One region of the Peribacillus simplex NBRC 15720 genome, then DNA from elsewhere that is predicted to be linked to it. Evidence: riboswitches for the same ligand, from Rfam matches in the RefSeq annotation. Region 1 holds a riboswitch; each other region holds the start of a gene.
What was found. Region 1 has a riboswitch for thiamine pyrophosphate ahead of thiC (phosphomethylpyrimidine synthase ThiC). Riboswitches for the same ligand answer to the same signal wherever they lie in the genome.

Region 1 (8,047 bases):
GAAGCTTCACAAATGGATCGAAGTTAATGCTGTATTATGAATCCGTATAAAAGAGGTGTGAAATATGAATGATAAATTAAGCCCGTGAACTGAAGAAATCAGGATTACAATGATTTTTTTGACTATAATCGTGGCTTTCGTTTCAAGGGAATCCGGGAATGTGACGATTGACCCTTCAGATGATGAAGGAGCGTATGATTTGAAAAAGAAGAGTTTATTTAAAAATAAGATGCAGTGCCAAGTGATCTTGAATAAGGGTTTTTGGTAATGAAATGTAGTATTTATATTATATAATGATAGTGACAAAAGGAGGATGTACAGATGGTATATAATTCGGCAGCAGAACTTTGTGAAGGGTTTGGGTATCCGCCCGTTCACGTTAAATTGACGATAGAGATCATCGATAAGAGATTGGGACCTGTAAAGGCAGAAGCGGAGATTGCCATCAAGCCTGTTAAGTCAAAGGAATATCTAGAAGTATTGGTGGAAGAATTGGAATCGGAGCATATCTTTGCTAATGAAAATGGCAGTATCTATGGCAGCTTCGGCATCGATCAAAGCATCCAGATATATGATGAAGTCCTGACTACCATTCCGTTCAAAGAGTTAATAGGAAATGAAAATTGGAAAGAGACAGTTGAGGAAACCATCACGGTGGATAAGCTAAAGGAACAACTGGGGAAATCCCTCAATGATTATCAATTCAGTGATTTGAGCGGGAAATATAAATTCAGGAAAAGATGTACAATAACAGAACTTCAATTCATAGATTAAACCATGACTGGAGAAGGCGAAATGCTTTCTCTTTTTTCGATGCTATCATAATCAAAGCCTAGCAGTGACACAAACCGTGAAATTTTTTTAACATACACAATGTCAAAGAGAGCTCAGTAAGGTTTTTCTGGTTTCAACTTGCATTTATTATATAGTTTTACATAGGGTAATATATTGATAAGGGCTTTTACAAAAAAGAAACGAATATTTTAAAAGATAAAAAGGAGAATATATGAAAATTGGTTTGGTACGGCATTTTAAGGTGGCACATGAATTTCCTACTGGGAGATCTTTGACGGCGGATGATATGAAGCAATGGTTTGAGGACTATGATGCAGCGGATATTATTTTTGGAACGACTTTATTTGGCGTAGAGGAATGGCAGGAATGTTATTGCAGTGATATGTCGAGGGCTGTCAAGACAGCGGAACATATCTATCCAGGTACGGTTCATCGGATGGAGGAGCTGCGGGAAATACCTTCTCCCCCTCTTAAAGGAAGGGTGAAACTGCCGTTCATCCTTTGGGCCATCTGGATTCGCAGCTGCTCGGTGTTCAACAAGCAGACAAGGGCGGAAATTAAGATTGCAGAGCGAAGGATCAATAAAGTATTGGATGAAGTCTTTGCAAAGGGGGAAAGGGATGTTCTGATCGTGAGTCATGCGGCCCTCATGGTATATATAAGGAAGGAGCTGATCCGACGGGGGTTCACCGGTCCGAAATTCAAGATTGCCAGTAATGGAAAGCCGTATGTATTTGAAAGATGCTGAGGGGAGAATATAGGCTTTCCCACCAGAAAGAGTGAGTCATTTTGCTGACTTTAAGAAAGAGTAAGGCATTTTCCGAATAGTTATTCTTTTTTTATTGGTTGTGGTTTATTATTGTAATAGTGTAATTTTTACGAATTCAATAATAGGGAAAGAGGGGTGGACATTTTGCTTAAAGCAGTTTTTTTTGATTTAGATGATACATTACTATGGGATCAGAAAAGTGTAAAAGAGGCTTTTGTGGCCACATGCGAAGTGGCCAAGGAGAAATATGATCTGAATGTCGACGAGTTTGAAGAAGCGGTGCGAAAGGAAGCGCGTGAGCTTTATTCTTCTTACGATACATATGCATTCACTCAAATGATCGGAATCAACCCATTTGAGGGACTATGGGGGAATTTTCAGGATGATCATGATGAATTCCGGAAGATGGCTGGGATTGCACCGGCTTATCGGAAAGAAGCGTGGACGAGAGGTTTAATGGCATTAGGGATCGATGACCCGGAATTTGGGCTTGAACTGGCAGAACGTTTTCCGGCCGAGAGACGCAAAAAGCCATTTATCTATGAAGAATCATTCCGTGTTCTGGATGAATTAAAAGGGAAGTACAAATTGCTATTGCTTACGAACGGATCTCCTGAACTGCAAAATACCAAACTTGAAATTACGCCTGAACTGGTTCCCTATTTCGACCAAATCGTGATTTCAGGTGCATTTGGACGAGGTAAGCCAGATGCCTCCATTTTTGAGCATGCTTTGGAAATCATGGAGCTTGATAAGGATGAAGTATTGATGGTCGGCGATAATTTAATGACTGATATCCTTGGGGCATCACGGGTAGGCATAAAGTCGGTCTGGATAAATCGCCATGATAAGCAACGGAATGAAGTGCTTCCAACCTATGAAATCAAGCATTTAGAGGAGCTTTTCCCTATCCTTGAGAGCCTGGGGAACTAATTGGCGGTACTCCTCCAAATAACAAATTTTGGAGAGTTGTAAAGGCAATATTAGGTCTTTCAAAGTATTTACAGAATGAAAAGGGTGATATATAGTTACCCTGTAATTAATTAAATAATTCAGACTAGGGGTGTCCAATAAAAGTTGGGCTGAGAGAGAAGCGCTTAAGCTTCTTAACCCTCAGGACCTGATCTGGTTCATACCAGCGTGGGGAAGTTAGAATCTACTAAACAATGACATTTCAATTGGTCATTTTTGTAGTCATACTAACGTTAGCCGGGTCTTAAATATGAGATCCGGCTTTTTCGTGCGAAATGGATTGGATTTTGTCCTTTTTAAATGAACTTAAAAAGGAGAAATGAAATCATGATGAGTAATTCAGTAAATGACATGAACGTTTCAATTATGTCCAGTTTTGCCGGGAGTAAAAAAGTGTATGTTGAGGGATCTAGACCTGATATTAAAGTACCTATGCGTGAAATTAAGCTAAGTCCCACTACAGGGGCATTCGGTGAAGAGGATAATCCTCCTTTACGAGTATATGACACAAGCGGTTTTTATACGGATTCAGAATATCCCATTGATATTCATAAAGGTCTTGCCCCGATTAGACGCAGTTGGGTTCTGGAACGGGAAGATGTTGAAGAGTATGAAGGCCGTGAAATAAAGCCCGAAGATAATGGGTATAAAAAAGTGGAATCACAATCCAATGCCGAAGTTTTTCCGGGATTGAAAAGAAAACCATTGCGTGCAGTGAAAGGACAAAACGTAACCCAGCTCCATTATGCCCGTAAAGGTATCATTACTCCAGAAATGGAGTTCATTTCGATCAGGGAAAATGTGGCACCTGAGTTTGTAAGAGAAGAGGTGGCTAGCGGGCGTGCGATCATTCCGGCAAATATTAACCATCCTGAAAGTGAGCCTATGATCATCGGACGTAATTTTCACGTGAAAATAAATGCGAATATTGGAAATTCCGCTGTTAGTTCATCGATCGAAGCTGAAGTGGAGAAAATGACTTGGGCTACACGATGGGGTGCAGACAATATAATGGATCTTTCCACCGGAAAGAATATTCACACGACCCGGGAATGGATTATCAGGAATTCACCTGTTCCGGTTGGGACGGTTCCGATATATCAAGCATTGGAAAAAGTGAATGGAGTAGCGGAAGATTTAAATTGGGAAGTTTTCCGGGATACATTAATCGAGCAGGCTGAGCAAGGTGTCGATTACTTCACAATACACGCTGGTGTGCTTTTGCGATACATCCCCATGACAGCAAAGCGAGTTACTGGAATTGTTTCCCGAGGGGGCTCCATCATGGCACAATGGTGCTTGGCCCACCACCAAGAAAGTTTTCTCTATACTCACTTTGAAGAGATTTGTGAAATCATGAAGGCGTATGATGTCTCTTTCTCATTAGGTGACGGCCTCCGTCCGGGATCCATTGCAGATGCAAACGATGAGGCACAATTTGCTGAATTGGAAACACTTGGGGAACTGACGAAGATTGCTTGGAAGCATGATGTTCAAGTCATGGTGGAGGGACCCGGTCACGTACCGATGCATTTGATTAAAGAAAATATGGATAAGCAGCTGGAAGTCTGTCAAGAAGCACCATTCTATACCCTGGGACCATTGACAACGGATATAGCTCCTGGATACGATCATATCACTTCTGCGATTGGTGCTGCCATGATTGGATGGTTTGGAACTGCCATGCTTTGTTATGTGACACCGAAAGAGCATTTGGGACTTCCGAATAAAGAGGATGTTCGAGTAGGGGTCATTACTTATAAAATTGCGGCCCACGCAGCTGACCTTGCTAAAGGCCATCCGCATGCAAGAAAACGGGATGATGCGCTTTCTAAGGCTAGATTCGAATTTCGTTGGAGAGATCAATTCAATCTTTCCCTCGATCCTGAAAGGGCGGTCGAATATCACGATGAAACACTTCCGGCTGAAGGTGCCAAAACAGCCCATTTCTGTTCAATGTGCGGACCAAAATTCTGCAGTATGAGAATCTCTCAGGACATCCGTGATTTGGCGAAGGAAAAGGGTCTGGGTTTTGAGTCGGTGATCGATGAAGGGCTTAAAGAAAAAGCGAATGAATTTAGGAAAACGGACGGGGAAATCTATCAATGATTCCGACGAGAGGGAGAATTCGATGAATCGGGTAATCCAGATAAAAGTTGAAATGAAACAGTTGGAAACTCAATTGGAACAGCTGAAAAGAGAGCTGGACATTTTTCGGGAGAATTGTAATCATGAATTTGTAAAAAATGATTATAGTCAACAATGTACAAAGTGCTACTTAATCGAAAGTCTGCAATGGTAGTGATTCCTTAATCGTCCTTTCATTATCTGAATTAACCCCTTAATCATATTGGAGTCAATCACAAAGTTAACATGATTAAGGGGATATTCTTTAGCTCTTCAATTAAAGAAAAGTTGGAAAATATAGATGCCGCTTGATACTTTACCTTTTATTTCTTGTAGCAATTCTTGATAACATTCATCACAGAGCATTTCATTTCTATCCATGTCAGTAACTTGAAACGTTACGATATGGATTTTTTTTCTTCCGTGTCATCAATACAAATAGAAGCATTTATGTGTGTCATTAGAAATCCTCCCATACATATAAAAGTGTTTATAGTTTAAAGCGCCACGGCTTTTTTATACAGAAAACATGATGTAGGCAGCTTAATCGGTCATCTTGGAAGAGTTTAGATTGAATAATCCTGTTGGGTTTTAACATACTAAACTTGTTCGCATGATTGATAAAACGAGGAGGGAATACAATGCAAAATCAATATCAACAAGGTCAAGTACACCAGAACATGCAAACGGGTGCTATTCCTCCACAAATGAATCACGGTGGTCACGAAGTATTCGATGTACATGAAGTGTTATCGGGAACGATTGGTACATTAAACACTTATATGCTTTTGCGTCAGCATGTACAGGATCAGGAATTGCTGGATATTTTGGATCGCCAATATCAGTTCATCCAAGATGAATATAATATTACATTGGAGTGCTTTCAAACGGGCCAGGATCCTTCTAAACCGACCCAGAGCTACAAAATGAATCAAGGTAACGATTTTATATATGGATTGACTCCAACACAGCCAAAGAAACCTTTGCAATCCGTCTCGGAAATTACGGATGAATGCATTTCAGGCATGATGCTTGGAGCTGTTAAGTCTGCAGCATCCTTGAAAGCGATGTCAGCGCTTGAAATAACGAATCCTGTGGTTCGCCGCGTATTTGCAGATTCCGTGCCGAACTGCATTGAGATGGCATATGAGATTTCGTTATATCAAAACAAGCATCATTACTACCAAGTTCCACAGCTTGCACAGCAGGATATGCAACAAATGATGAATTCGTATGCACCCGCACAAAGAAATAACAACATAAGTCATTAAAAGCACACATTAAATGACAAGGCCTTTTTTGGCCATGAATGCTAAATGGATTTCTTTGTCAATAACATAAAAAAAGGGGTAGGACTAAAACTGTCCTATCCCTTTTTTATTACTGTTTCATCTGATTTATTTCCTGGATGCATTCCTGGACGAGGGTTACAGCCTGACTCATGGTTGCTCCTCCGCCAAATGCTGCTGTCACACCAATTGCTTCAAGAATTTCTTGTTCGGAGCATCCTTGATCAAGACATCCTTTTGTATGATAGATAATACAGTATTCATCTTGAGAATATAAGCTTATTCCTAGTGCGATAAGCTGTTTTTCTTTCCTGGATAATTGACCTTCTTTAAAGCACTCTTCCGTAAAAGAATTGAATTTCTCAGCAAGATCTGGCATTTTATGCGTAAAGGCACCGATTCCAGCTTTATAATCACGAAGAGCATTTTCAGTAGAATTGTTAGCTTCAAATTCCATTTTCCATTCAGCTCCATCCTGAATTTTTTTCATCAAAAATTAGTATGAGCTAAATGTTGGACGAATAAACAGAAACACAGGAGTTTATCAAAGCAATCATAGAACCGTTCCTGCTACAAGGCAAGGGTGCCTTTAGGATGGGTGGCTTTGAACCATTGATAGCAAAGGATGCAGATAAGTGTCACGTCAATGGCATCACCGGCATAGTACATTAACATTCCGCCATTTTCCGCCTGTTCCTTGGTGACCCCGCTTGGCGGGTGAGCAAAAATATATTTAGAAAGGATATCATGGCCGGCCAGTGAAATTGTAAATACGATAGATCGAAACATGAAGCTGAACCTGTGGGGAGTCGGGTCCATATAAATCATCGAGGCAGTGAATAGATAGCCCACTATGAACACGTGAAAATGCACCAATGCATGTAGAAGGGCGTCCTGATGCATCACCCCAAATAAACCGGTTGTATAGAGTAACCAAAGCCCTCCAATATTAAGCACGGAGGCAGTGATAGGATTGCTTAAAATGCGTAGCGGCCGACTTTTCAACACCTGTGAAAGGCGTCTTGCTGATGGCACATCAAGTGTTCGCAGTGCAAGAGTAATAGGTGCAGCAAGCACGAGTAAGATGGGTGCAATCATTCCAAGCAGTAAATGACCAACCATATGCGCCGTGAAGTCCATATGCGCGCGATTGGCTATGGGGCCTGAAATTGCAGAGGCTGCACAGATGGTGCCAAGAATCCAAAAGAAAGTACGGTATAAGGGCCATTTTTTATAGCGGCGGCTCGAAATTACGACAGCTGCGATATAAATCACTATAACAAGCGTGAATAAAATCAATAAAATTGGTTCAAAACCAGAACCATTATCATGAATATGTCCATTACTGTTCATTGCGGGCGTCTTCTTTCGTTTTAAGTAAGCTGCGTCTTGTTTGAATGACGAGGGTAATGCCAATCAAGATCATGATTGTGGCTGCAATGTTCCAAATCAAGTCGTATGGAAGAATGGCGACATTGTAACGGATTTGATGGAGACGCATGAGTTTGTGCTGAATTATCCCGTCATATAATTGAAATGAACCTGCCCCGAGCAAAACTCCTCCTATCCACCTTTTCAGCCATAATCCCTTTCGACGACGAAGATCAGCGAACATGAACAAAGACCCGACCGTTGCGAACCAGCTTAGTGCATGAAATAATCCATCCGAGACAAGCCCGATATTGGATGTGGACTTGTCATAGAAATGGTGCCAATGTAATAGTTGATGAAAGATGGCCTCATCGATGAATGCCACCAATCCGATCCCAAATAGAAAACCGGACCATAGATTACGAGCGGAATAAGTATAACGTAATTCTGAAATAGATTGATCTTTTTGATTTCGGGGCTTAAAATCCATTTTCCATCCTCCTTTTAGGTTTCTTTTATATGGTTTATTTTCCTATATATGGTTCTTTTTACTTTACCCTGTATTGTAAAGTTATAGACAGGTAAATGGACCTTTTAATCTTATTTATCGAGCCATTCATAGTCCCAAGATAACTCTTGGCTTATAAGTTCAGTGATCATTGTTAACGGTATGTAAATTTTTTCTAATTATTGTGGATTCGAGTTTCAAGCATGGACAGGCGGG
Region 2 (8,047 bases), 1.6 Mb from region 1:
AAGGCCGATTTTTGAATCCGTTTCAAAAACATGTCCATAAATCGCGTAATTGGCTCCTTTGCTGAATGCGGTTTTCGCTTCATCCATGGAATGGATCGAACAGCCAACATTCATCCCTGGAAAAGCTCCTTTTACGACTCCCGCTTCTAAACTATGAAAAGCCAATTGCACACCAAATACTTTGTGTACCCAGGCTACATCCACCCGGTCATTAATGATGATCTTAGAAAGCGGAATCTTTTTATCATGTAATAGGGTCACTGCTTGATAGAGTTCCGATGCACTCATATGCTTTTCCCTTAGATAAAAGAAATCAACATATTCCTGAATGTTTGAAGCAATTTCCACAAACTTTTCAATTGGCTGTTTCCCAGTAGAAATAATATGCAATTCATGTGCATTCATACTAAGAACCCCTAACTAGTAAAGTTACAATCTCATAAAATCAAATAGATACTAACGGGAATTGAATCGATAGATAAAAGCCGGCCAACAGCAGGATGATAAAATACAGAATGAAACCATGGTCCATTTTAGAAAAACCAAATTCATAATAGTATGTTCGATCCCGAGTGTCTGTAAATCGCTTTGCCTCCATCGCAACCGCGATTCGGTGAGCACGTCTGATGCTTCCGGATAACAATGGGATGGAATAGGCTTTCATTTTAAAATATACCGATCTTATCCCTTTTCCCCTTTCGAAACCGCGTACCTTCATCGCGTTTCGTATCGTTTGGAACTCCTCCATCATGATGGGAATCAGCCTTAATGCCGCCATGAAACTATAGGCATATTTCGGTTTAAGCTTTACTTGCTGCATTAAGGAATAAAACAAGTTCACTGGTCTAGTCGTTAAGGAAAAAGTTAAACCAAGGGCCGCAAAGAACAAAGCTCGAAAGCCTACCAGTAATCCCCTCATGAAACTTTCCTCCGTAATCGATATTAGGCCCCACTCAAACCAAAGCGTCTCACCTTGCCCGAATAAAATCATTGCGGAAGAGGTCGATATAAAAATGAAGCAAAAGGGAATCGACAAAAGTAAGATGCGTTTTATCGAATGCCCGGTAAAAAACAAAAATAAAAGTAATACGCCAATAGTGATATTCATCATATAATTCAGGTCATGAATGAATAACGCCACGATGCATAATACAATCAGTACACCAAGTTTAAGGCTTGGATTAATTCTATGGAGCCATGTTTCTGCATTTGAAACATTCATCTACATGACACTCCTTTTATAGTGATAAAACTTTGGTCTCCAAAAATCCGGCTTGCTCGATGTTTTCATCACTTATTACGTTTCCGTCCTTAACCGTCCAGATCCTGGTTGCAAAGTTTTTTGAAATATGATCGTCATGAGTTACCATGATCACTGTTATTCCGCGCCTTCGATATTCCTCAAACCATTCCAGTAATGCAAAGGTATTTTTCGAATCTTGGCCAAAGGTTGGCTCATCCAGGAGAATGATTTTTTTTTCTATTACGATTGAGGCGGCTACGCTTAAGCGACGCTTTTGACCCATTGATAATTGAAATGGATGTTTATCCCGATGTGCCTCCAGGCGGAACACTTTAAGCAATGAGCGGACTCTTTCATCTATTTCTTGTTGCGGCCTTTTGTCAATTCGCAATGAATAAGCAATCTCTTCATATACAGTATTTGCAACGAACTGAAACTCAGGATTTTGAAAGACAAACGTCATATGATCCGTTGGATTTTTCACCCTTTTAATGGGGGTCCCCATTAATTCATACTTACCATTCGTTTTTATGAACTGCATCAGTGCATGCAAAAGTGTACTCTTCCCCGCGCCATTTTCTCCCCTTATTACAATCCATTCCCCTGAATGGACCTTCAGCTCTTCAACCTTGATTTTTTCCTCTTTATTCCGAAAACCGCTAAATCCTTGCACATGCATAAGGGGTAAACCATCTGTAAATTGGTGTTCCCGAATGGGTGCATTCTCATGTATATATTCATCCCAAACACCAGGGAACCAAATTCCATGTTCTTTCATTTCATTTTTATATAGTGAAAGAATGGTGTCTCTTGCACCATCAGCTATGATTTGACCTTCACCGTTAAAAAGCACGATTCGTTCAATGAATTCTAAAACATGGTCAATTTTATGCTCGACGATAATAACCGTTTTGTCTCGTCCGACTTCCTTCAACAAGTCCCAGATTGCTTTTGTCCCTTCCGGATCAAGCATGGCAGTTGGTTCATCTAAAAATAGTACTTCTGGTTCAAGGGCTAATACTGAAGCGATTGCTAGACGCTGTTTCATCCCGCCTGATAATGTTTCTATACTTGTATGACCTAGGTTCAATCCTACATTACGGATATGATTTTGGATCTTCTCTTTCATTTCTTCTTTAGGGACGGAAAGATTCTCAAGGACGAAGGCAATTTCCTCATCGGCAAATGGCATGCAAAACTGACTATCAGGGTCTTGAAAAACATATCCCCATGAAGAAGGGCATTTCAATTCCTCCGCTTTCATCGGGACTTCGAAGGAATTCGGAATCAATCCGCTTAACACTTGCAAAAGAGTGGACTTACCACATCCTGATGGTCCCAACAATAGCACTTTTTCTCCTTTATCAAACGATATGGATAGGTCCTTGAATATCAAAGATTCATCACCGGGAAATTTCATTCTTAACTTCTCAACAGAAACGATTCGCTCCATGGCCTTCAACCTCTACTTTTGATCCAGTTCTGCATAATCTTTACTTGAAACCGGACGAACAAGATTAGTTACTCCTGTTGCTTCCAGTACTTTAACTAAATAATAGGCAGTCACACCTGCAAAGAATATGGAACCCACAAACCTCGCTATCATGAATAACGATAAATTCCAAAGAGAGAGAGCACCTATTTCCCCATAAGCAAAATCCATGATGACTGATGCCAGGCAGGAAGCTATCGCAGCTAAAACGGCCACCGACAAATTGAATTTTTTATATTTGAACGCCATGAACACCAGTTCCGCGAACAAACCTTGGACCACCCCATATAACAATACGGTCAGCCCCCATGGTGAACCTAGAAAGAATTCTCCGGAAGCTGCAGCTATCTCTGCCAAAAGTGCCACACCTGGTTTCCGTAAAATTAAAAAGGCGACGGGGCCAGCTATAAACCACATTCCATAAATAAGTTGATCCAGATGTAATCCTAATGGTTTAACGGAATAATAAATCGAACCCCAAAGGATATAAACGATTCCAAATGCTACCGCAATCACGATCGTGACTAATATATCCGTTAATTTCAATCCTTTTTTCATTGTTTCATTCTCCTTTATACTTCTAGTGTTTCCTTATGCACAGGCCATGTCTCTAAACGATAAGCCATTTCCCAAAATGAGTATTCATATTGGCTGCTAAGGATAAAATGCTCTTTCATTCTCTCCTTATCTTCGTCTGTTACTTTTTCAGCAATCTCATCAAGCCTCGCAATTTGTTCTTCCACCAAAGTGCGGAACCACTCTCCTCCGTAAGCCGCTATCCATTCTTGATAAATCGGCTCATCGGGTAAGCACCCTTGCAGCTTTTCACCTATTTCATAATAGAGCCAGTAACACGGCAAGATAGCTGCAATAACATCTCCTAAATGTCCCGAATAAGCCGCACGATACATATGGGAAGTATAGGCATAAGCGGTCGGGGCAGGTTTGAAATTTTCCCTTTCTTCTTTTGTGATGCCTAATCTCTCAGAAAAATTCTCATGAAGCTTCAACTCCGCTTCATATGTTCCTTGTGCATGGCCGGCAAGCCTGCTTGTTGTATGTAAATCTGTAGCTTTGACTGCCCCTAAGGCTTGAACTCTAGCAAAATGAGATAAATAATAGGCATCTTGCATGACATAAAAACGAAAACACTCCAATGGCAATGTGCCATCTCCTATACCTGCAACAAACGGGTGATTAAAACTAGCTTCCCAAATGTGATCAACTTCCTGACGAATTTCCTCTGAAAACTTCATGCCCATTACCTCCAAATTCTATTTTTCAATGAATGTTACGGAAAAAAACTTTTATCACCCCTTTTTTTGCAAACAAAAAACCACTTTCTTAAACGTAAAGAAAGTGGTTGTACTTGAAATAATACAGAAACGTATTGTTCCAGACCCCACTTCCCTACGCTGGTATAAACCAGATCAGGTTCTAAGGGTCTTAAAGTCTTACTCTAATCTCAGCTTCTGCGGCAAAATCAACTTTTACCTATAAAGCACCCCTAGTGGTACAAATTGTATATTAAATTTCATTTGCCTTTATATTAACACGATAAATCCAATTGTCAAACGTATTAGAAAAAGTTTTCGACCTAATGCTTTAGGTTTACTAGCCTTTCAATCTTGCATTACCACCTTACCATGATCGCTTAAACCATTGTTAATCCACCATTTACGGAAAGAGTTTGCCCCGTAATATACCCTGCATCTTCCGAAACGAAATAGGCAACAGCACTGGCAATATCCTCTGGTTGTGCTAGCCGGCGGAATGGAATCGCTTTTTCCAAGGCGCCTGCTATACCTTCATTATAAGAGCCTATTTCTTGAAATAGGGGCGTATCAGCAGGACCTGGCGCAATACAATTGATGTTTTGTAAAAGTATACAACGCACTACCAGGGAGTTTTTCACTGATCACTTGAGTGATAAGGCCTTCCGTTAACAAACCAGGTACAATCGGCTTGCTGAAATTACTTTTCCATGCTTCTTTATTCACTTGATAAATCGGACTGTAATCTTTTGTTAATTCATTACATAATTTTACGTCAGATTCATTAAATGTCCTTTGCATACTAGCAACCTGTCCGATGAACAAATCATTGATTGTTAAACTCATAACACCGCTCCTTGTTTTTTTAGAATATTCAATTTTAATATATTACTAACTATACATAACTTTCCAATCAAATACTATAAAATGGGAGTTCATTAATTGTTTTACTAGTGAATTTAGCTGCTTTACTCGTGAGATCGGCCAGTTTACTCTCGAGTTTCGCCAGTTTACTAGTGAATTCAGCTGCTTTACTCGTGAGTTTAGCCGTTTTACTCGTGAATTCAGCATGTTTACTCGTGAATTCTTTTATTTACTAAAAAATTGCCTATATGTCAGGGAATAGTCTGCATGACCGTCCGCTGACATATAGGCAATCTACTAAAGAACAATATTATACATTCGATGTTGCTTTTAGTTTTATTTTTTCCTCAATCTGTGGTTTATCATAGCTGCCATACCTCTCTTTCACAACGAGTAACGCCAAGGCAGCCATTATGCTCGGAACTGTGAAGGCCATGAATGCATTTTGTGGTGAATAGTTTGCAGCCAGCAATAATCCTATTAATGTTGGGGCAACAATCGCTCCAATTCTACCAAAAGCCAAGGCCCAACCTATCCCGGTGGACCTTATCTCCCGCGGATAATACTCGGATATATACGTATTGGCCAAATTCATCGTGCCAACTGTACAGGCACCTCCAAAAGCGATCAGAATATATAATGCTACGACATTTGAGGTCAATCCTAATATTACAAAACAGACCGTACCTATGGCACAGAGGGATACAAGTACTCTTCTATGGCCTATTTTCCCAACTAAGTATCCTCCAATTATCGATCCGCCAATTTGTCCTATTCCCGATATAAGATTGAAAGATAAACTGGATGAAAGGCCGTATCCGGACTGCTGCATGATTTTGGGTAACCATGTATTGAGTCCATATACCATAAGTAAGCAATTAAAGGCAGCTACCCAAAACGCAAATGTGCTAAGAGTACGCTTATTTTCAAAGAGTTTCTTGACTGGAAAGCCCTTTGCCCTTTCTTGGACTTTGGCAAACTCATAATCGTCCGACTCTTTATAGTCGCCGTCTGGATCAATGCGATTCAGAATTCCAGCAAGCTTTGCTCCTTGTTTTCGAATAACATAATAGGAAAGCGATTCAGGAAATTGCTTCATGAAGAATGGCAGTGCCAGTAAGGGAAGCGCCCCTATCCAATACAAAACCCTCCAACTCATTTGTTCCATCACATACATTCCAATTAATGAAGCAAGTATGCTTCCGATAGAATAACCACAGTACATCGTGGTCACAATGAGAACCTTATTCTTTTTGGGTGAGTATTCCGCCATTAAGGAGATAACGTTTGGCATTAATCCTCCCATTCCCAAGGCTGCTATAAATCGCATAACCGAGAAAAAGGCAGGATTCGGGGCAAAACTTGAAAGTAATGTAAAAACACTGAATATACATATACAAATGGCAAGCACTTTTTTTCGCCCTATTTTATCCGCCAGAGGTGCAAAAATGAGGGCTCCTACCATCATTCCGAACAATGAATAACTTGCTATTCCGCCAGCTTCGACTGGCGTCAAGTTCCATTCCTCCATCATCAGAGGCAAACCTACTCCGTACATGGCTATATCAAATCCATCGAAGGTAATTGCAAACAAACACCACATAAAGACCATTATATGAAAACGGCCAAATTTACTATTACCTACCACTTCCGAAGCATTAACTTCACGCAATTAATTCCCTCCTCTTTGCAATATTTCACGATATAACATGTAATGTCAGTTTCCCTAGTTCACCGTAATCTGCTATTATTTCATCGTTTGCCTGTATGGAAACGGCATCAGTAATTCCGCCTACTAAAACAATCATTCCTGCCTGAATGGAAAGTCCTTCACGGCTAATCATTTTTACAAGTTCCACTATCGAATGAATCGGATGATCGAGTACAGCTTCACCAAGACCCCTCTTTTGCATTTCACCATTTTGATAAAGCTTAACTTCTGCTTGAGCCCAGTCCGTGTGATATGGAGAATAAGCTTGATTGCTAAGCAGGATTTTGGCTGAGGATGCGTTATCCGCTACTACATCGGTAAGTGTAAAAGAAAAATTTTTATAACGGCTGTCAATAACTTCTAATGCTAGAAATACACATTCTACAGCCGGCCAGACATCTTTTGCCGTTATATTTGCACCTTTCAGTTCGTCCTTGAACAAAAAAGCAAATTCGGGTTCCACTCTCGGATGAATGAATTCCCCAACTTTTAATACTGGTTTTGTTAGTTCCATTGCAGATGTCAACCTGCCATAGATCGCTTCTTCTACCCCTACTTGCTGTTGTTTGGCTTTGCTGGTCAAGCCCATCTTCCACCCGATGAATCTGTTATCACCAGTGATCGTCTCATTTATGCTCAACTTCTGAATTTCATATGCTTGATTTACTGTTAGTTCAGGATTGGATAATGTAAGCTTATCCATTTCACGACCATTTTTTTGTGATTCGGCTACCCGTTTTGCTAGTTGATCTAGTTTCATCTTAAAGTCCCTTCTTTCTGAAACGCCATTTGCTCAGCTACTTCAATTATGGTATCTTCCTGACCACCAACCACTTTTTGTCGACCCAGCTCCATCAAAATATCCCGGGCGTTAACTCCATACTTTTTCGCCGCTTTATTTGCATGTAATAAGAAGCTGGAGTACACGCCACTATAACCCATGATTAAACTCGAGTCTGTTATTTCCTGGGGCTTGGGCATGATTGTATTTCCAACTTCCTCCGAAAGATCTAGCATTTTATATAAGTCAATTTCGGTACGGATACCCATCCTATCCAGAACGGCAACAAGCACTTCCGTCTGGGTATTACCAGCACCTGCACCGAGACAGCGGATGCTGCCATCGATTCTATTCGCCCCTTCTTCAATTGCCATAAGTGAATTTGCCACAGCGAGCGATAGGTTATTGTGAGCATGAAAACCAATATCGATATTCAGATTTGATCTTAATAACCGGATCCGCGTCTTCACATCTTGGGGCAAAAATGATCCTGCTGAATCAACAACATACACAGCATCCGCTCCATAGGATTCCATTAAAATGGCTTGTTCAAGAAGTTTTTCCGGTGATGCCATGTGAGACATCATTAAAAACCCGATTGCTTCCATACCGAGATGTTTCGCAGCTTCCAGATGTTGCTTTGAGACATCCGCTTCCGTTACGTGGGTTGCAATCCGCGCCA
Region 3 (8,047 bases), 590 kb from region 1:
GTTAACGCTATGATTTATGCCAATTTTTATGATAAATGAAAAAAAGGGAATATTCAATCTATAACATTCGACAGAATAACCAAGATTTCTTCATCATTTTAAAAATGAGATATTTTTTGTCATGACATGTGTAATTACTATAGCAAAAATGAAAGTTAATAGTTAAAATGAATAAGGATAAAATAACAAGAAGGTCTAAAGTTCTTCAGGAGGAATATATGGGAAATAATGCAAAAATGATATCGCAGCGTAAGTTACTTGGTGTTGCGGGTCTTGGATGGATGTTCGATGCACTTGATGTAGGTATGCTTTCTTTCATCATTGTTGCATTAAAACAGGAATGGAACTTAACCAGTGAGCAGGTTGGCTGGATTGGGAGCATAAACTCTATAGGAATGGCTGTTGGAGCAGTTTTCTTTGGTGCGATGGCCGACAGGGTAGGACGAAAGAATGTCTTTATTATTACATTATTATTGTTTTCAATCGCAAGTGGCCTTTCTGCAGCAGTCAGTACACTTAGCTTGTTCTTGATACTGCGATTTTTGATTGGAATGGGACTTGGAGGAGAACTTCCGGTTGCATCGACATTGGTCTCTGAAAGCGTTGAAGCGAGTAAAAGGGGAAGGGTCGTCGTCCTTCTTGAAAGTTTTTGGGCAGTTGGCTGGATTTTGGCAGCACTCATATCCTATTTCATCATTCCGGCTTATGGTTGGCGGGTTGCATTGTTATTGAGCGCAGTTCCAGCTTTATATGCGCTGTATCTGCGCTTGAAACTGCCGGATTCACCGAAGTATACGGAACTTGAAAAAAAGCAGAGACCATCTGTATTAAGCAATATGAAAAGTGTCTGGAAAAAGGAATACTCACGTCAGACCCTTGTATTGTGGATTCTATGGTTTTGCGTGGTCTTTTCTTATTACGGGATGTTTTTATGGCTGCCAAGTGTGATGGTCCTAAAAGGCTTCAGCATGATTCAAAGCTTTGAATATGTTTTGATCATGACGCTTGCACAGCTTCCGGGCTATTTTTCAGCTGCATGGCTGATAGAGAAGATGGGACGTAAATTCGTTTTGATCACATACTTAATTGGAACGGCCGTCAGTGCCTTTTTCTTTGGATCGGCAGAGGGGTTAGCACTGCTGATAGTTTCCGGGATGTTCCTATCTTTCTTCAACCTAGGGGCATGGGGTGCACTTTATGCGTATACACCTGAGCAGTATCCAACAGCAGTTCGTGGTACAGGTGCTGGGTTAGCTGCAGGGATCGGGAGGATTGGCGGTGTCCTGGGACCGTTGCTTGTAGGGTATTTAGTTGCCGCAGACACCCCGATTTCATCGATTTTCACCCTATTTACAATTGCTATTCTAGTGGGTGCAGTTGCCGTAGCTTTTGGCAAGGAAACAAAGAATACCGTTTTGACATAAACAAAAGGAAGGGGACTGTATTCAGTCCCCTTCCTTTTGTTTATTTAAAGTCTTTTATTATTTTTAAAAGGGATTCGGAGGCAGTCTTCGGACTATCTGCATTCATGATGGCCGAGACGACTGCGGTACCGGATAACCCGCTATTAGAAAGAGCGGAAATGTTATCGGCAGTGATACCCCCAATTGCTACGGCGGGAATTGATACGCTTCGACAAATTTCCTCCAGATCCCCAATTGCCATAAGAGTTGCATCTTTTTTGGTCTTGGTAGGGAAAACGGAACCGACTCCGACATAGTCTGCTCCATTTCGTTCAGCTTCGAGAGCTTCTTCAAGAGTGGAGACAGATACACCGACAATCATATCTTCAGGAACCATTTGTTTGACGACAGGCAGTGGAAGGTCATCTTGCCCAATATGAATTCCGTCCGCTGCAACCGCAAGTGCTATATCCACCCGGTCATTGATGATAAGGGGAATGGACAGCTCGTTCAATAACTGTTTTAATGCAGAAGCTTTTTTATAAAAGGAGAGTGAGGAATTATTTTTCTCTCTAAGTTGTACAATCGAGACTCCTCCTGAAACCGATTCTGCAATTATTTTGGTCAATTTTTCTAATGCTATGGACTCTTCAGTAACTAAATACAGACTTAAATCAATTTGGGACTTCTTCATTTATTTTCACCTCATGCATCCAGATTTCCTTATCCATTCTCGATATTGCATCGATTAATCGCACACGAAACGTCCCTGTTCCTTCATCTTTTTGAAGGTTTGCAGCAGCTAGTTCCCCTGAAATACTCATGGTTGAGATACCGGCAATTGCCGCAGAATAGAAATCATCAGTGACTCCGGAAAAAGTGCCGATTAGAGCAGTGGACATGCAACCGGTACCTGTAACATTTGTTAATAGGAGGTTCCCATTGTCGATGATGGACGTATGTTTTCCATCGCTGACCGCATCCCTAGCTCCGCTGACCACGACGATACTATTCAATTTATTTGCCGCTCGTGCAGCCAGCTCTGCATTGCTAATCGCAAGTTCCCCCGAATCCACCCCGCGTGTAACGGTATCCCCACCCATCAATGAAAGGATCTCACTCGCATTTCCGCGAATGATTTGGAAAGTAACCTTACTTAGGAGCTCTTTGACCTGCTCTGTACGATAGGAGGTGGCACCAACTCCAACCGGGTCCAAAATGACCGGGATATCCAGGGCATTTGCCGTCTTACCGGCAATCTCCATTGCTTCCAAGGCTTTATCATCGATCGTACCGAAATTCAGGACCAATGCATCTGCTAATTTGACCATATCCGCCACTTCTCTTGGGCTCGATGTCATTACTGGTGAACCACCGATGGCAAGGGTGGCATTTGCACAGTCGTTGACCGTAACAAAGTTGGTGATTTGGTGAACGAGTGGTTTTCTTTCTCTAACCTTCACGAATAAATCAGCTGCAGAAACCTTCATACTAAGTCACTCCGTTCTTTTTTTGAAAATGAATGAAAATGATGGACAGGTCCATGACCTTTACCAATTGAAAAGCTATTGCGTATCGCTTCAGAAATATAGGTCTTGGCCAGTTCGATCGACACTTGCAATGGCAGTCCGTTTGCCAGGTTTGATGTAATGGCGGATGATAGGGTACAGCCTGTACCATGAGTGTTTTTTGTATGAATGCGCTCTCCCCTGATCCAATGGAAGTCAGTCCCATCATAAAAAAGATCATTTGGATTTCCTGCTGCATGGCCTCCTTTAAGTAGAACGGCTTTGGGACCCATTTCTTGTATCGAAATGCATGCCCTGTAGAAATCTTGTTCCGTCCGAATCGACAAACCTGTAAGTACTTCCGCTTCCGGTACATTTGGGGTTACAAGTGTTGCAAGCGGAAGCAAATCCATTTTTAAGGCAGAGACAGCTTTTTCGTCGAGCAAATGGTGGCCGCTTTTGGAAATCATGACAGGGTCAAGGATAACGATGGCAGGCATGAAGGTTTTAAGGGACGCAGCGACTGTTTCCACTATTTCTTTTGATCCAAGCATGCCTATTTTTACTGCATCGACAGGAATATCTTCAAAGATAGCAGCAATTTGATCTGATATGATAGCTGTTTCAATTGGCTGTACTGAACGGACTTCCATTGTATTTTGTGCGGTTACGGCTGTGATGGCAGACATCCCAAAGACACCATGTGCAGAAAATGTTTTTAGATCCGCTTGTATTCCAGCACCGCCCCCTGAATCAGAGCCTGCGATGGTTAATGCTGTTTTCATAAAAAAACCCCTTCATATAATTATTTTTTAGAAGTATTTTAAGTAATATGAAAGCTAAAATCGCACCTGCGAATGAACTGAGCATAAAAGCCGGTAAAAAACCAAAAAGAGCAGCTTTTTCTCCCAATAGGAGGATGGCAAGTGGATAACAGGCTAGGGAACCGAGAATGCCGGTCCCGATCACTTCCCCTAAGCAAGCGAATTTTAAGCTTTGTGTTTTTCGATAAAGGATGGCAGCCAAAAGTGCACCGATCATGCTGCCGGGAAAGGCGAAAATTGAACCGGTACCAGACATGTTTCTAATGATGGATACTAAAAAGGCTTGAGTCACAGCATAAGCAGGCCCTAATAGAACGGCAGTCAGGACATTTGCCAGATGCTGAATAGGAAAGACCTTTGCAAATCCTGCAGGGATGAAAATAAATGAACTGGTCAGCGTCGTTATAGCCGTGATCATTGCAGTCAACGTCAGTTTCTTGATAGGATTTATCATCATGTCAACGACCTACAGTGGCCAATCCTGCTCATTTTGAACCATATCCCAGAATAAATATTCATATCGGGAAGTAACCAAAAAGTGCTTTTCTAATCTAAGAAGTTCCTTTTCTGGCATCCCTTCCGTCAATTCTTCCAACAAAGCGATCAGCCACTTGTGTGCTTCCCCGAATTCAGGAGATGAATAGGACCTTATCCAATCTGCATAGCGATTGTTCTCCAATGCTGCTCCATTTTGTTCTTTTAATAGCAAACCGATTTCATAATAATCCCAAGCGCAAGGCAGGAGACAGGCGATCAAGTCTGCCAAAGTCCCATGCTGAGCTGCATTTAGCATGTAACCTGTATAGGCTAGAGTGGTTGGAGTAGGTTCTGTATCTTCCAATTCCTTGGAACTGATCCCGAATTCGGAGGCATAATGCCGATGAATATCCATTTCCACTTGAAGGGTTTCATTTAAAATACTCGCAAACTTTGCCATGGTTTCGATGTTATGAGCTTTGATGACACCTAAAGCAAAGAGCTTGGAATAATCCATGAGATAGATATAGTCCTGCTTCAGGTAATAGGCAAATTTCTTTTCAGGAAGAGTGCCGTTTCCAATTGCCTGGACAAAGGGATGTGAATGGTTCCTTTTCCAAATCTCTTTTGCCCGTGCATGCAGTCTATCACTGAATGTTTCTAATTTAGTATTCTCCATTGTTCATCCTCCTTTAGAATGGATCCCCTTGTAAATAAAAAAACCCGTTCCTGAATACGGAACGGGGTAGATGGATATAGCCTGTAAATGGACGATATCATCCACTTCCCTCCGCCGGTATGAGCCGGTTCAGGTTCAAAGGGTCCGGAACTAATTCCATCTCAGTCTTAAAAAAAGACTCCCCTAGTGGTGTGAATTGTATGTAATTACTGACATCATATCAGAAAGACAAGAAAATGCAACCCGTATTTGAAAGAGCAATCACTTTATGTCCAGGAAAAAAGGGAGAACCAGGTAATTGACTTTTGATGATTATTAGGATAAAATCATGTCTACATCATTTATATATCGAATTCTTATCCAGAGAGGTGGAGGGACTTGGCCCAATGAAACCTCGGCAGCGGACCCGTTTTGGGAACTGTGCTAAATCCAACAAGCGTATGCTTGGAAGATAAGAAGAGCCGTACGGACACTGTCAGCCTCTTCTTGAATTAGAAGGGGCTTTTATTTTTGGGAAATAACGTTTAGTGACATAATAGAAAAGGTATATATAATTTGGTGAAAATCAAACAAGTTGATAAAGTTTAGCTATCTAGAAGCAGGCTCTAGGATGACTAGGAAAGGAGCCATTTACATGGCAGAATTATTTAAGAGGATTGAACAGAGGAAGGCAAAGCTTATTGAAGAGTTATTGGCTAATGGAGTATACAAAACCTCTGATGAAAGGCACCTTTATGATGCCCCATTAAAAGTACTTGAAGATGAATATAAGATTGTTATAAATAGACCTAATAACGAGTCACCTTCTGAATGGATGACATAGTAAGTGATGGACTATATTTTGGGTTCTTTGATAAGGGATATGATGTAAGCATTCGCAGTCTACACTAGTGGGTGCTTTTTTTGCGTTTAATAGAAAATGACATAAAATATACATAATTAAAGAATAAAATAGGTTATTTGTCACATTTATCCTATAAAATAACACATTTAATTTCTGAAAAATAGTTGATTTTAACTAGTAGTTTCATTATGATGAAAGTGTAAAAATATTGAATAAATGGGAGGTGACTATATAATGCCTTGCCGTAAGGTAACTATAGAAAAAGTAGAAGAGAAGAGACAAGAAATGATCAAATTGGCAGCAATTTACGGCCTAACAAGTCTGCTAACTGTTCAAGCCAGTCAAGAATTGGATACGCTATTAAATGCGTTAACAAGTAAAAGAGATTCTGAATATTTTTCCCTCCAGAAAGCATATAGGTATTTTTAAATTAGCCAATTCGACCTCGATTAATCTGAAAAAGCTACTGCTCAAGGCAATAGCTCTAAAGAATTATATTAAATATCGACACGTTTACCAAGAATGATCAAATCCCTCTCAATGCCATCCAGCTCGGCAACTTGAGGTAAATGTGCCCATTCTTCAAACCCGAACTTTGAAAAAAGCTTAAGGCTTGGTATATTGTGAGCGAAAATGAAACCCAATAGAGTCTTAACACCTAATTTTGGACTCAATTCAATTGCCTTTTGAATCGAAATTTGACCGATTCCTTTTCCCCGGAAATAATCATCAATATAAATGCTGATTTCGGCAGTGGAATTATAGGCCGGTCGGCCATAAAAGGATTGAAAGCTCATCCATCCAGCAGTTTTCCCTTCTATAGTAATGATATATAGCGGTCTACTTTCTGAATGATGTTCCTCAAACCATTTAACCCTCGATTGGACGGATACAGGTTCCGTATCTGCCGTGACCATTCTTGAAGCAATTGTCGAATTATATATTTCAACAATTCTGGGTAGATCAGATAGTTCTGCCTCACTAAACTCTATGTGTTCTTCCATGATTAAAACTCCTAACTATCATTTATTCAATCTCCAGAATGAAGGGAAATCCCGTTTTTTGTTAAGGGACGGTGAATGACACCCAATCCATTGAAAGTTTTATATTATCATACACGCTTAACTCTTTATCTGACAATTCTTTTTTTATGTTAAGACTGCAGATTTTTTGGGTATGTAAAAGATTAAATGCTTCTAGTAAAAAGACAAGAGGAGAACCAAATGAAAAAATTGGCAGGTTTATTGATTATAGTACTAGTTATATGTTTTGCTGCATATGAATTTCAGGCCTCGGAGTCGGAGGATGTGCAAAGGGTGATGGCTTTTGGAGATTCATTAACCTATGGAAAAGGGGATAAGGACGGGGAAGGATATATAGAAGGTCTGGAAGATGAATTGAATAATCCGGAATCGGAACAAAAAGTGAGTTTTTGGAATTACGGTATAAAAGGCCAGGAAACGGATGGGGTGATGAAACAGCTTGATGATTACCGCATTAAAACGAAACTTGATGAAGCCGATACTTTCATCGTTTATATTGGAACGAATGACTTGATCAATAGTAATGGAGGGGACTTGGAGAAAATAAGTGACCGAAAAATCAATGAGGGTAAACGGGAGTATATCAGCCATCTGAATAAGATTACATCAACACTGATAGATGCAAACGGTAAAGCGGATATTCTGGTAGTAGGACTATATAACCCAAGTAAAGGCAATCAAAAACTTGAAAAGCACATTCACGATTATAACCAGTCAATAAAGGGAATAGCGGATAAAGATAAAAGGATGTTATTCATTCCTACGAATGATCTTTTTGAAGATAAAAAGAAAACAGAGTATTTCAGTGATAAGTTACATCCGAATGAAAAAGGGTATCAGCTCATTGCGAATCGGGTTTTGGAAAGTTATGATTTCAAATGAAAGAAAAAAATGCACAAGAAGGCTTTCTGTGCATTTTTGCCTGCTAAGTCGCTAGGAATTTGATATGACTTTTAGTTGAGGGAACTGCAAGTCATGGAGCTGCTTGTATCTGCCGTTATTTTGCAATAACTGTTCATGTGTTCCTTTTTCCTGAACCTGCCCTTTTTCCAGAACGACAATTTGATCGGCATTATGAATGGTTGATAAACGATGTGCGATGACTATTGAAGTGCGGTTTATCAATAAACGTGACAATGCTTCCTGGATCAAATGTTCGGATTCTGTATCCAGGGCCGCCGTTGCTTCATCGAGAATGATGATTTGCGGATTTTTCAAAAGTGCCCGGGCAATGGCAATGCGCTGTTTTTGTCCACCTGAAAGCTTGAC
Region 4 (8,047 bases), 2.3 Mb from region 1:
TAAAAGCCTTTCAAACATCCTATTGATGTCGCTTTTGTATTGAAGATAGGTAATCATTTCCCTAGCATCATTGATGGCCCTTATGATTGATTCCTTTCCCGATTGAATGAGGAATCCTTTCATTCCATAAGAGATGGTTGTATTTATTGTAATCACATCACCAACGATCTGTTTATAACCCTCGTTTTTCAAAGTCAAAATGAGAGGAGCTACATCTTTTGATTCACGGACCGTATATACCTGTAAAGGAAGGTCCAATAAGTCGATAATCGATTGGGCGCCTGATGTTATGTTAGAAAATCCTACGATGGCCGTTTTATCTTTAAGCTCACTGGCTAATGTCAGGGAACGAATCATATCATAACCGGAAAGGTGCATGTCGATCACTGGAATATTGACGGACCTCTTAATTAACTTGGCCGTTCCTCCCCTGCTGATTATGGCATCCGCTCCGTTTTCCTCTTCCATTTTCGCAAGTTCGACACCCTTTTCCAAGTCGCCTATCGAATACCCTATTTCTAAATCTGGATAAAGAGGCACACACGCTTTTATAATTGGAATCATTGATTCATACGGGGCAATGATATGTACTTTCATATACATAACCTACTTTCTTATATATCCGAACCCTATTCTCCATTTGGTAATATACCCTTTGTATGGCAGGGATTGAAAGAGCCCTTATTGAGAATTAATTATACCATCATTCTATTTTCACTTCCTAAAAAGAACTGCTTCGCTATCCAGTTAATCATTCTTTCTTTTCGATACTGCTTCCTCAAACGAATAACAAAAGTGCGTCATTCCATGATAAACTATGTCATATAAAAGTGTACGAAATGAGCAGCTGCATTTAGTACTGGCGGGCTTTCCCTTCTCAAAAAGAAAGGAAAGCCCTTTCATCACCATACATAATAGGGGGGTAACATGATGAACACTCGAAGGAATATTTATTTTTTCCATGCACCGAATGCAGAGATGCTTAGCAAGGTTGAATACTTGTCAGACTTGGCGAAGCAACATTCGTATGAAGTCATCCAGGATTTCACAAAAGCAAACATCATCGTAAGCATCGGTGATGACGGCACATTCCTGCAGGCAGCCCGTAAAACCGGGTTCAGGGATGACTGTTTATATGCAGGCATTTCCACCACAGGTAACTTGAATATGTATTGCGATTTCCACTTGGAAGACAGTGATAAAATGATCGATGCCATGACAAGAGAGCAAATCGAGGTGCGTAAATATCCAACCATCGATATCCAATTGGACGATCAGCCCTCCTTTTATGCCCTTAATGAACTCAGTATCCGGTCTTCCATCACCAAAACGTTCATCATGGATATTTTCATTGATGAACTCCATTTTGAAACTTTTCGCGGGGACGGAATCATCATTGCGACTCCGACAGGAAGCACCGCCTATAATAAATCGGTCAATGGGGCCGTTGTCGATCCCCTTCTCCCTTGCTTTCAAGTGAGCGAGCTTGCTTCCATCAATAATAATACCTATCGGACCTTAGGTTCCTCATTCATCCTAAGCGGTGATAAGACGTTGACAGTCCACCTTGAACAAAACGGACCAAGTTATCCGATCATCGGAATGGACAATGAAGCCTTAAGCATCGACCATGTCGAAAAGGTAAAGGTCCGGTTAAGCGGTAAAGTCATCAAGACCGTTAAGCTAAAAGACAATTCCTTTTGGGAAAAGGTTAAAAGGACCTTTCTATAACGAACTAAAGGTACCGGGTATGATAACCGGTACCTTTATATATAATAAAAATCTTTCGTATTTTGATAAAGGATTTCATAGACATCCTCAATCGGCAATCCTTTAATCGAAGCAATTTGACGCACACTGTCATGCATCATGCCGGGATGAGTCCATTTCCCATTGAAAACCCCTTCAAACGGCCATGGGCCATCCGTTTCAATCATCATCAGCTTAAGTGGATATGCCGAAACTAATTCCTGTATTTCCCTTTCATAACAAACATCAGGTGTAATCGAAATGCTGTAGCCCTTTTCGGCCATTCTTTCGACTGTCCGGATATCGCCTTTAAACCAATGAAAGTGTGCCTTTGTGATTTGATGCTTATCCAAAAGGTCGCAAACGATAGGTGCATCGTCATGGACGGCATGAAGGATAACCGGCTTTTCAACCTCTTTAGCTAAGGTCATGAACCTCTCCAGTATCACTATATACGCTGAGTTATCAATATCGGGATTTTCCTGTCTTAAGTAATAGGGCAGCCCAACCTCACCTATGGCAACCATATCTTGACAATGTTCCCGCATCCAGTTCAATAATTCGTTCACTTCTTCATCACTCGGGAGGGGCTGCTCTGGATGAAAGCCAAAGGCAGGCTTAATTCGTGAATCTTTGAGTGAAAGCTGATAATTGTTAATGGAAGAAGACAAATTCATGGAAACAGTCAGCAAGGATTCAATATGAACCTTTTCCATGTCTGACAGAATCTGCTTCCGCTTAACAACATCATACCGATCCAAATGGATATGACTGTCGATGATTCTCAAGTTTAATCGCCTCCCCTAAGTAGAAACAGTTGGCTTTAGTGCTGCATATAATTCTCTCTTCATATTAAAAAATTCATCACTAAGAAGCTGTTCTTCTCTTCTTGGCCTTGGAAATGGAACTTCCACTTCTTTGATGACAGCAGCCGGTTTTGCTGATAACACATAAATTCTATCTGATAGGAAAACCGCTTCATCTATGCTATGAGTAACAAAAAGTACCGACCTCCGATTTTCTTCCCAAACCGACAACAGCCATTTTTGCATTTGCAATCTTGTCAGTTCATCCAAGGCAGAAAAGGGTTCGTCCAGGCACATCAAGTCCTGTGGACTTAAGATACTCCGAATGAATGCGGCCCTTTGCTTCATGCCTCCAGATAATTCATGCGGATATGCTTTCTCGTACTCTTCTAATCCAGCTTTCATCAAAAGGGTTTTTGCCTTTTCTTTATCTCTGCTCCCAGCAAGTTCACTTCCAAGCAAAACATTTTCCAATACAGTTCTCCAAGGTAAAAGAGAAGGCTGCTGAGGCATATAGCTGATATGGCCCTTTAAGCCATTTATCTTTTTACCATCCAGTGAAATGATGCCATGTTCCGGCTTCAAAATACCGCCGATCAAGTGGAACAATGTACTTTTACCGCTGCCCGATGGCCCAAGGATCGTGACAAATTCCCCATCACCCACATGGAAATTCATATTCTCTAATATATTCTGTTTACCATCGAAAGAATAGGAGACGTCATTAATTTCCAGCTTCATCCTTTTCGCCCTCCTTTCTCTTCCAAGAAACTAAGTATTTCTCCAGGAAGGTGATGATTCCAAAAAAGATCAGACTCATTCCCATAATGATGAAAATGGCAACAAACACCCGATCTGTCCTGAACGCAGAGGAAGCGAGAGTCATATAAACACCAATCCCCGATTTTGCCCCAAGCCATTCCGAAATAACCGCACCCATTACACTATAGGTGGCCGAAATTTTCAGGCCGGAGAAAATGAACGGGATCGAGTGAGGAAGTTCCAGCTTCCAAAATAACTGGTTTTTTCCCGCTCCCATCATCTTGAAATAATGCTTAAGTTCGTATGGTGTCTGACGAAAACCGTCCAATGATGCAACCGCAACCGGAAAAAAACAAACAAGCGAAATCACTATTAACTTAGGCAGCATGCCAAAGCCAAACCAGATCACCAACAGCGGCGCCAAAACTATGATAGGTATATTTTGTGATAGTATGAGCAGAGGATAAACCGCGTCCTTCACACCTGGAAATAGGTGTAAGATTGCCGCGATTAATAAGCCGATGCAGCTTCCAATAAAAAAACCCGACAACGCAAGCTCGGTTGTGGATATAAGGTGTCCGTAAAGATTGCGGGACGACTCAATTCCTTCCATGAAAATGGCCGATGGAGCGGGAAGCAGCCATTCTTCAACTTTCAATAAGACTGTCACTGACTCCCATACTATCAGCAACAATAATAAAAGAAAGAAGGGAGCCCCCTTCTTCCAAATTCCCCTTCCGATCATGCCCGATATTTCTCCGTTAGCGTATCCATCGTAATCCCGCTTGGCTGATATAATATTTTCACTTGGGAAATGACATTCGGTGATCCTATTTCAATCATTCTTACATTCATTTTTTCTATCACGGCAAAAAGTTCGGAAAGCTCACCCTCCATTGTCGTTTCAAGCGGGTGAACCTCATACTTGACACCTGATTCTTCAATGATCTTGATTGCTTCATCCACCATAGGGATGACATTTTCCCCTTTAGGAATAATTTGTATGCTAATTAATGAATTGGCCATTGTATTTCCTCCTATTTTGGTAAAAATTCATTGGTAAATGCCTTTTCAGGATCGAAATCACCTTCAAGAAGCTTATTTTCAGTCATCCAATCACTGTAATTCTTCCAGATTTCAAGCTTTTGTTCACCCCATCGCGGAGCATCATCCTGATACTTGGCTGCAAGCCACTCCTGGCTTTTCTTCACTAGTTTTGCATCAAGATCCGGTGCAGACTTAATTAACATGTCTGCAGCATCATCAGGATTCTTAATCGCAAACTGGTACCCTTTCGATGCTGCATGAACGAATGCTTTAACCGTCTCGGGATCCTCTTTTATCATTTTTTCATTTGTTGTCAAAACAGGCGTATAGTAATCAAGCTTATCAGAGTATTCGGTTAAGTAAACCATATTAAGCTTTTCATTTCGCAACTCAGCCTCAATGCCTGTCCATCCATAATAAATCCAGGCAAAATCAATATCCCTTTTAACCGAAGTGAAAAAATCCGTGTCTCCTGTATTGACTATGTCCACTTTATTTACATCCGCATTCTCTTTTTTCATGAGTGAATCTATAATGGCCTTTTCAACTGGAGACCCCCAGCCACCATACGTTTTCCCTTCAAAATCCTTGGGAGTTTTAATGTTCTTTGCCTCAGGGGAAGCAAATCCAGAGGTATTATGCTGGATGACGGCAGCTACCGAAACAATCGGTACGCCTTGCACGCGGGCCTGCGTAATGCCCTCCTGGTAACTCACGCCAAATTCAGATTTCCCTGAAGCGACAAGCTTATCAGCTCCAGCTTCACCTGGCATGATAATTTCTACATCAAGACCTTGTTCTTTAAAATAACCCTTTTCCTTGGCTACATACAATCCTGTATGGTTTGTATTCGGTGTCCAATCAAGCACGACCGATACCTTTTTTAATTCTTCATTTCCTTCATTTTTAGATGCTTCTTCTTTTTCATTAGTTCCGCCTGCACCGCATCCAGCCAAAAGGAACAACGAAGTTAACAGTGGTAAGAATTTATTCAAGTTATTATCCTCCTACACATCATATAAGATCCATATGACGGAACCATAATGGGGCTCCAGGGTCTATTCAAATACTGGATAAAAAAGCAAAAAACGCCCGAAGATGAATTCGGACGTTAACATACAAAACAGAAAGTCAGTAATAATATGTTCCCTCCGCTGGCATCATCCAGATCAGGTTCAAAGAGTCAGCATCTAAAGGACGCAATCTCAGCCAGCAGTACTGGCCCCCCTACATTTCTCGCACATATGATCTTTTCTCTCTCATTATATCAAGTCATAGGGAAAAAGGAATACTAATTTGCTTCTTCTCACTAATTGGAAAGGTATTCCTTGCACTTTATGATATCTAGCAAAACAACTCTTGGAACGAAAATCATTGAAAGCAAAATAATACTGCCGCTTTTCATTCCAATCATTCTTGGCTGCAACGGTGGCTGACACGTTCCAAATAGTCATTTCTTTGCTGGCATTCATATAATGAGCATTACCTGTAGACATTTTTGTTTACTGGTTTTATAAACCCTTAATTTCATAAGTAAAAGGTGGATATGATCATGATAAAGATTAATCACAAATGGTTAGATGTCAGTCAAATCCAACCAGGAATAGCATCTGCTAAATCGCTTGAAATTCTCCAATTGCTGGCGGAAGATTCTAACGTTTTTGAATACCGGAACTTTGGAGAGTTTAATTTCGAGATACAACTGAGGAACCGAGTCATTGAGGCAGCTTATGCTTTGGACAAAAGTGATGCAGAATTTTCCACACTTGAGGAATCGGAATGCAATAAACAATATTGGCGCCTTTCAAAGGATGGCACCTTTACACTTCAGCCAGGGATTCTCCCTCATGCTGCACTCGTTGACATTTTCATAAATGGAAGGCTTTATGCTTTCGAATGCGGGACAGCGATAGTCGTCACTTTTTTAAAGGCCATTTTGGATTTGATCGGCCCTAGGAATTTCGACTATCTTTTTTCAGACCTATTTTTATATGACTTTCGCCCTCCACAGAATATGGCTCTCATTATTCATCAAGGAAGGGATTATTTGCCAGGTGATTGCGTTTACTTCAAAAACCCTGATCACGACGAGGCAACCCCTGAATGGCAAGGTGAAAATGCCATATTATTAGGGAGAAACCTCTTTTATGGCCATGGGATCGGGATTACCAGTTCACAGGGAATCATCGATGAATTAAATAGCAATAGAAGGCCGAACGCCACCATATCGGCATTCCTGACAGATCATATCATTTTCCTGGATAGTTCCTTCTATAGACAATTCCAATTAAATATCCCCCGTGCAAAGCCCGATCACAGTCCTGTCAGCCTTTCCAATTGTATTGTTTCTGAAATAGGTCCGAAGATTTACCTTTCATGACCCCGGCATTTTCCCTATGCCGTAAAACCGTTTTATTAAATACCGGCATAAAAAAATGCTTGGGGAGAGATCTCCCAAGCATTTTTTTCTTATTCACGCACCAATTTTCCCTTTGCCTTTGAACCTGCGGGCACTTGCCTGACCCCATTTCGTTATGGATAGTGTATAAACAGCCAAGGCTGACCATATGAACAAAAAGGCTAAAAGATGTGCTTTGGTAAAACTTTCATGATAGACGAATACCCCGATCAATAAAGATAAGGTCGGAGCGATATACTGAAAAATGCCAAGCATCGATAACGGGATCTTCTCCGCCCCTTTTGCAAAATATAAAAGAGGCAACGCCGTGACAATCCCGCCGCCCACCAACAGCAAGCTAGTGCTTCCCGCTGTAAAGAATTGCATTTCCGATCGGTTCATCAAGTATATCAGGTAACCCAGCGCCAGAGGCGTTACCATCATCGTTTCGAGCATCAGCCCGATCGCCGATTCGGCCTTGATCATTTTTTTTGCCAGACCGTATAATCCAAAGGTCATGGCCAAAACAAGTGAGATCCACGGGATCGTGCCGAAATGAATGCCAAGGATCAAGACTCCGATTCCTGCAAGCAGGAAGGAAATGATTTGGGCCCCGCTCAATTTTTCTTTTAAGACTATCACTCCCAATAGTACACTGACTAGCGGATTGATATAATATCCAAGACTCGTGTCGAGGATCCGTCCAGAGTTAACGGCCCAGATGAACACTCCCCAATTAGCTGTAACAAGTAGTGACGCAGTAAGTAATGCCGCAAAGAGTTTCGGATTTCCCATTATGTTTTTGACATAATCAAGAAACGCTTGCCATTTTTTCATGAACATCAATAAAACCAGCATGAACACGAAAGACCATAATACCCTCTGAGCCAAAATTTCCGTTGCACCGACTCCCTGAAGGAACTTCCAGTAAATCGGCACGACTCCCCACATCATGTAAGAAAGGGCTGCATAGATCGCCCCTTCTTTTTGTTCATCCACTTTCATAACCTGCCTTCTTTCCATTTACATTCCTTTATCTAATTCCATCTAACAATTTTGTATGTCCACTTCTTTTTTTGCAACTGTTATTTTTTATCATACATGATTTTGTCATCGATGACCGTCATGACGGCCTCGGCTTTTAGGAGATCATCCGCCGCAGCAGCAAAGACATCCAGATTAAACACAGTAAAATCGGCATCGTACCCTTTAATGATCACACCGCGACGTTTTTCCTGGCCGATTGCTGCAGCACTCCCTTTTGTATACAGTGCGAAGGCCTCGT

Region 2: it holds a riboswitch for thiamine pyrophosphate, as region 1 does, so the genes downstream of both, tenA (thiaminase II) here and thiC (phosphomethylpyrimidine synthase ThiC) in region 1, are expected to answer to the same signal.
Region 3: it holds a riboswitch for thiamine pyrophosphate, as region 1 does, so the genes downstream of both, tenA (thiaminase II) here and thiC (phosphomethylpyrimidine synthase ThiC) in region 1, are expected to answer to the same signal.
Region 4: it holds a riboswitch for thiamine pyrophosphate, as region 1 does, so the genes downstream of both, BS1321_RS19655 (ABC transporter substrate-binding protein) here and thiC (phosphomethylpyrimidine synthase ThiC) in region 1, are expected to answer to the same signal.

Annotation. Positions count from the first base shown of each region.
Region 1 is NZ_CP017704.1:1,796,924-1,804,970, reverse strand. It holds partial or broken gene BS1321_RS08500 (glutathione-dependent formaldehyde dehydrogenase) at 1-27, shown strand, start outside; gene BS1321_RS08495 (hypothetical protein) at 322-774, shown strand; gene BS1321_RS08490 (histidine phosphatase family protein) at 1,007-1,543, shown strand; gene BS1321_RS08485 (HAD family hydrolase) at 1,709-2,497, shown strand; TPP riboswitch at 2,614-2,728, shown strand; gene thiC (phosphomethylpyrimidine synthase ThiC) at 2,864-4,645, shown strand; gene BS1321_RS27445 (hypothetical protein) at 4,668-4,838, shown strand; gene BS1321_RS08475 (spore coat protein) at 5,305-5,934, shown strand; gene BS1321_RS08470 (carboxymuconolactone decarboxylase family protein) at 6,044-6,409, opposite strand; gene BS1321_RS08465 (cytochrome c oxidase assembly protein) at 6,523-7,305, opposite strand; gene BS1321_RS08460 (DUF2243 domain-containing protein) at 7,295-7,813, opposite strand.
Region 2 is NZ_CP017704.1:162,147-170,193, forward strand. It holds gene BS1321_RS00795 (thiamine phosphate synthase) at 1-405, opposite strand, end outside; gene BS1321_RS00800 (energy-coupling factor transporter transmembrane component T family protein) at 446-1,222, opposite strand; gene BS1321_RS00805 (ABC transporter ATP-binding protein) at 1,239-2,696, opposite strand; gene BS1321_RS00810 (ECF transporter S component) at 2,709-3,293, opposite strand; gene tenA (thiaminase II) at 3,308-3,991, opposite strand; TPP riboswitch at 4,126-4,254, opposite strand; gene BS1321_RS00820 (SDR family NAD(P)-dependent oxidoreductase) at 4,390-4,650, opposite strand; gene BS1321_RS27240 (hotdog family protein) at 4,580-4,855, opposite strand; gene BS1321_RS00825 (MFS transporter) at 5,184-6,545, opposite strand; gene BS1321_RS00830 (2-keto-4-pentenoate hydratase) at 6,571-7,344, opposite strand; gene dmpG (4-hydroxy-2-oxovalerate aldolase) at 7,341-8,047, opposite strand, start outside.
Region 3 is NZ_CP017704.1:1,207,965-1,216,011, reverse strand. It holds gene BS1321_RS05660 (MFS transporter) at 219-1,424, shown strand; gene thiE (thiamine phosphate synthase) at 1,465-2,097, opposite strand; gene thiM (hydroxyethylthiazole kinase) at 2,078-2,893, opposite strand; gene thiD (bifunctional hydroxymethylpyrimidine kinase/phosphomethylpyrimidine kinase) at 2,890-3,696, opposite strand; gene thiW (energy coupling factor transporter S component ThiW) at 3,665-4,192, opposite strand; gene tenA (thiaminase II) at 4,202-4,891, opposite strand; TPP riboswitch at 4,981-5,086, opposite strand; SAM riboswitch class I at 5,245-5,349, shown strand; gene BS1321_RS05630 (Fur-regulated basic protein FbpA) at 5,526-5,714, shown strand; gene BS1321_RS05625 (aspartyl-phosphate phosphatase Spo0E family protein) at 5,970-6,164, shown strand; gene BS1321_RS05620 (GNAT family N-acetyltransferase) at 6,233-6,739, opposite strand; gene BS1321_RS05615 (GDSL-type esterase/lipase family protein) at 6,959-7,660, shown strand; gene BS1321_RS05610 (ABC transporter ATP-binding protein) at 7,712-8,047, opposite strand, start outside.
Region 4 is NZ_CP017704.1:4,069,053-4,077,099, reverse strand. It holds gene BS1321_RS19685 (sigma-54-dependent transcriptional regulator) at 1-597, opposite strand, end outside; gene BS1321_RS19680 (NAD kinase) at 931-1,731, shown strand; gene BS1321_RS19675 (TatD family hydrolase) at 1,767-2,537, opposite strand; gene BS1321_RS19670 (ABC transporter ATP-binding protein) at 2,553-3,296, opposite strand; gene BS1321_RS19665 (ABC transporter permease) at 3,280-4,062, opposite strand; gene BS1321_RS19660 (thiamine-binding protein) at 4,059-4,343, opposite strand; gene BS1321_RS19655 (ABC transporter substrate-binding protein) at 4,355-5,359, opposite strand; TPP riboswitch at 5,494-5,603, opposite strand; gene BS1321_RS19650 (protein-glutamine gamma-glutamyltransferase) at 5,917-6,744, shown strand; gene rarD (EamA family transporter RarD) at 6,838-7,767, opposite strand; gene BS1321_RS19640 (amidohydrolase) at 7,848-8,047, opposite strand, start outside.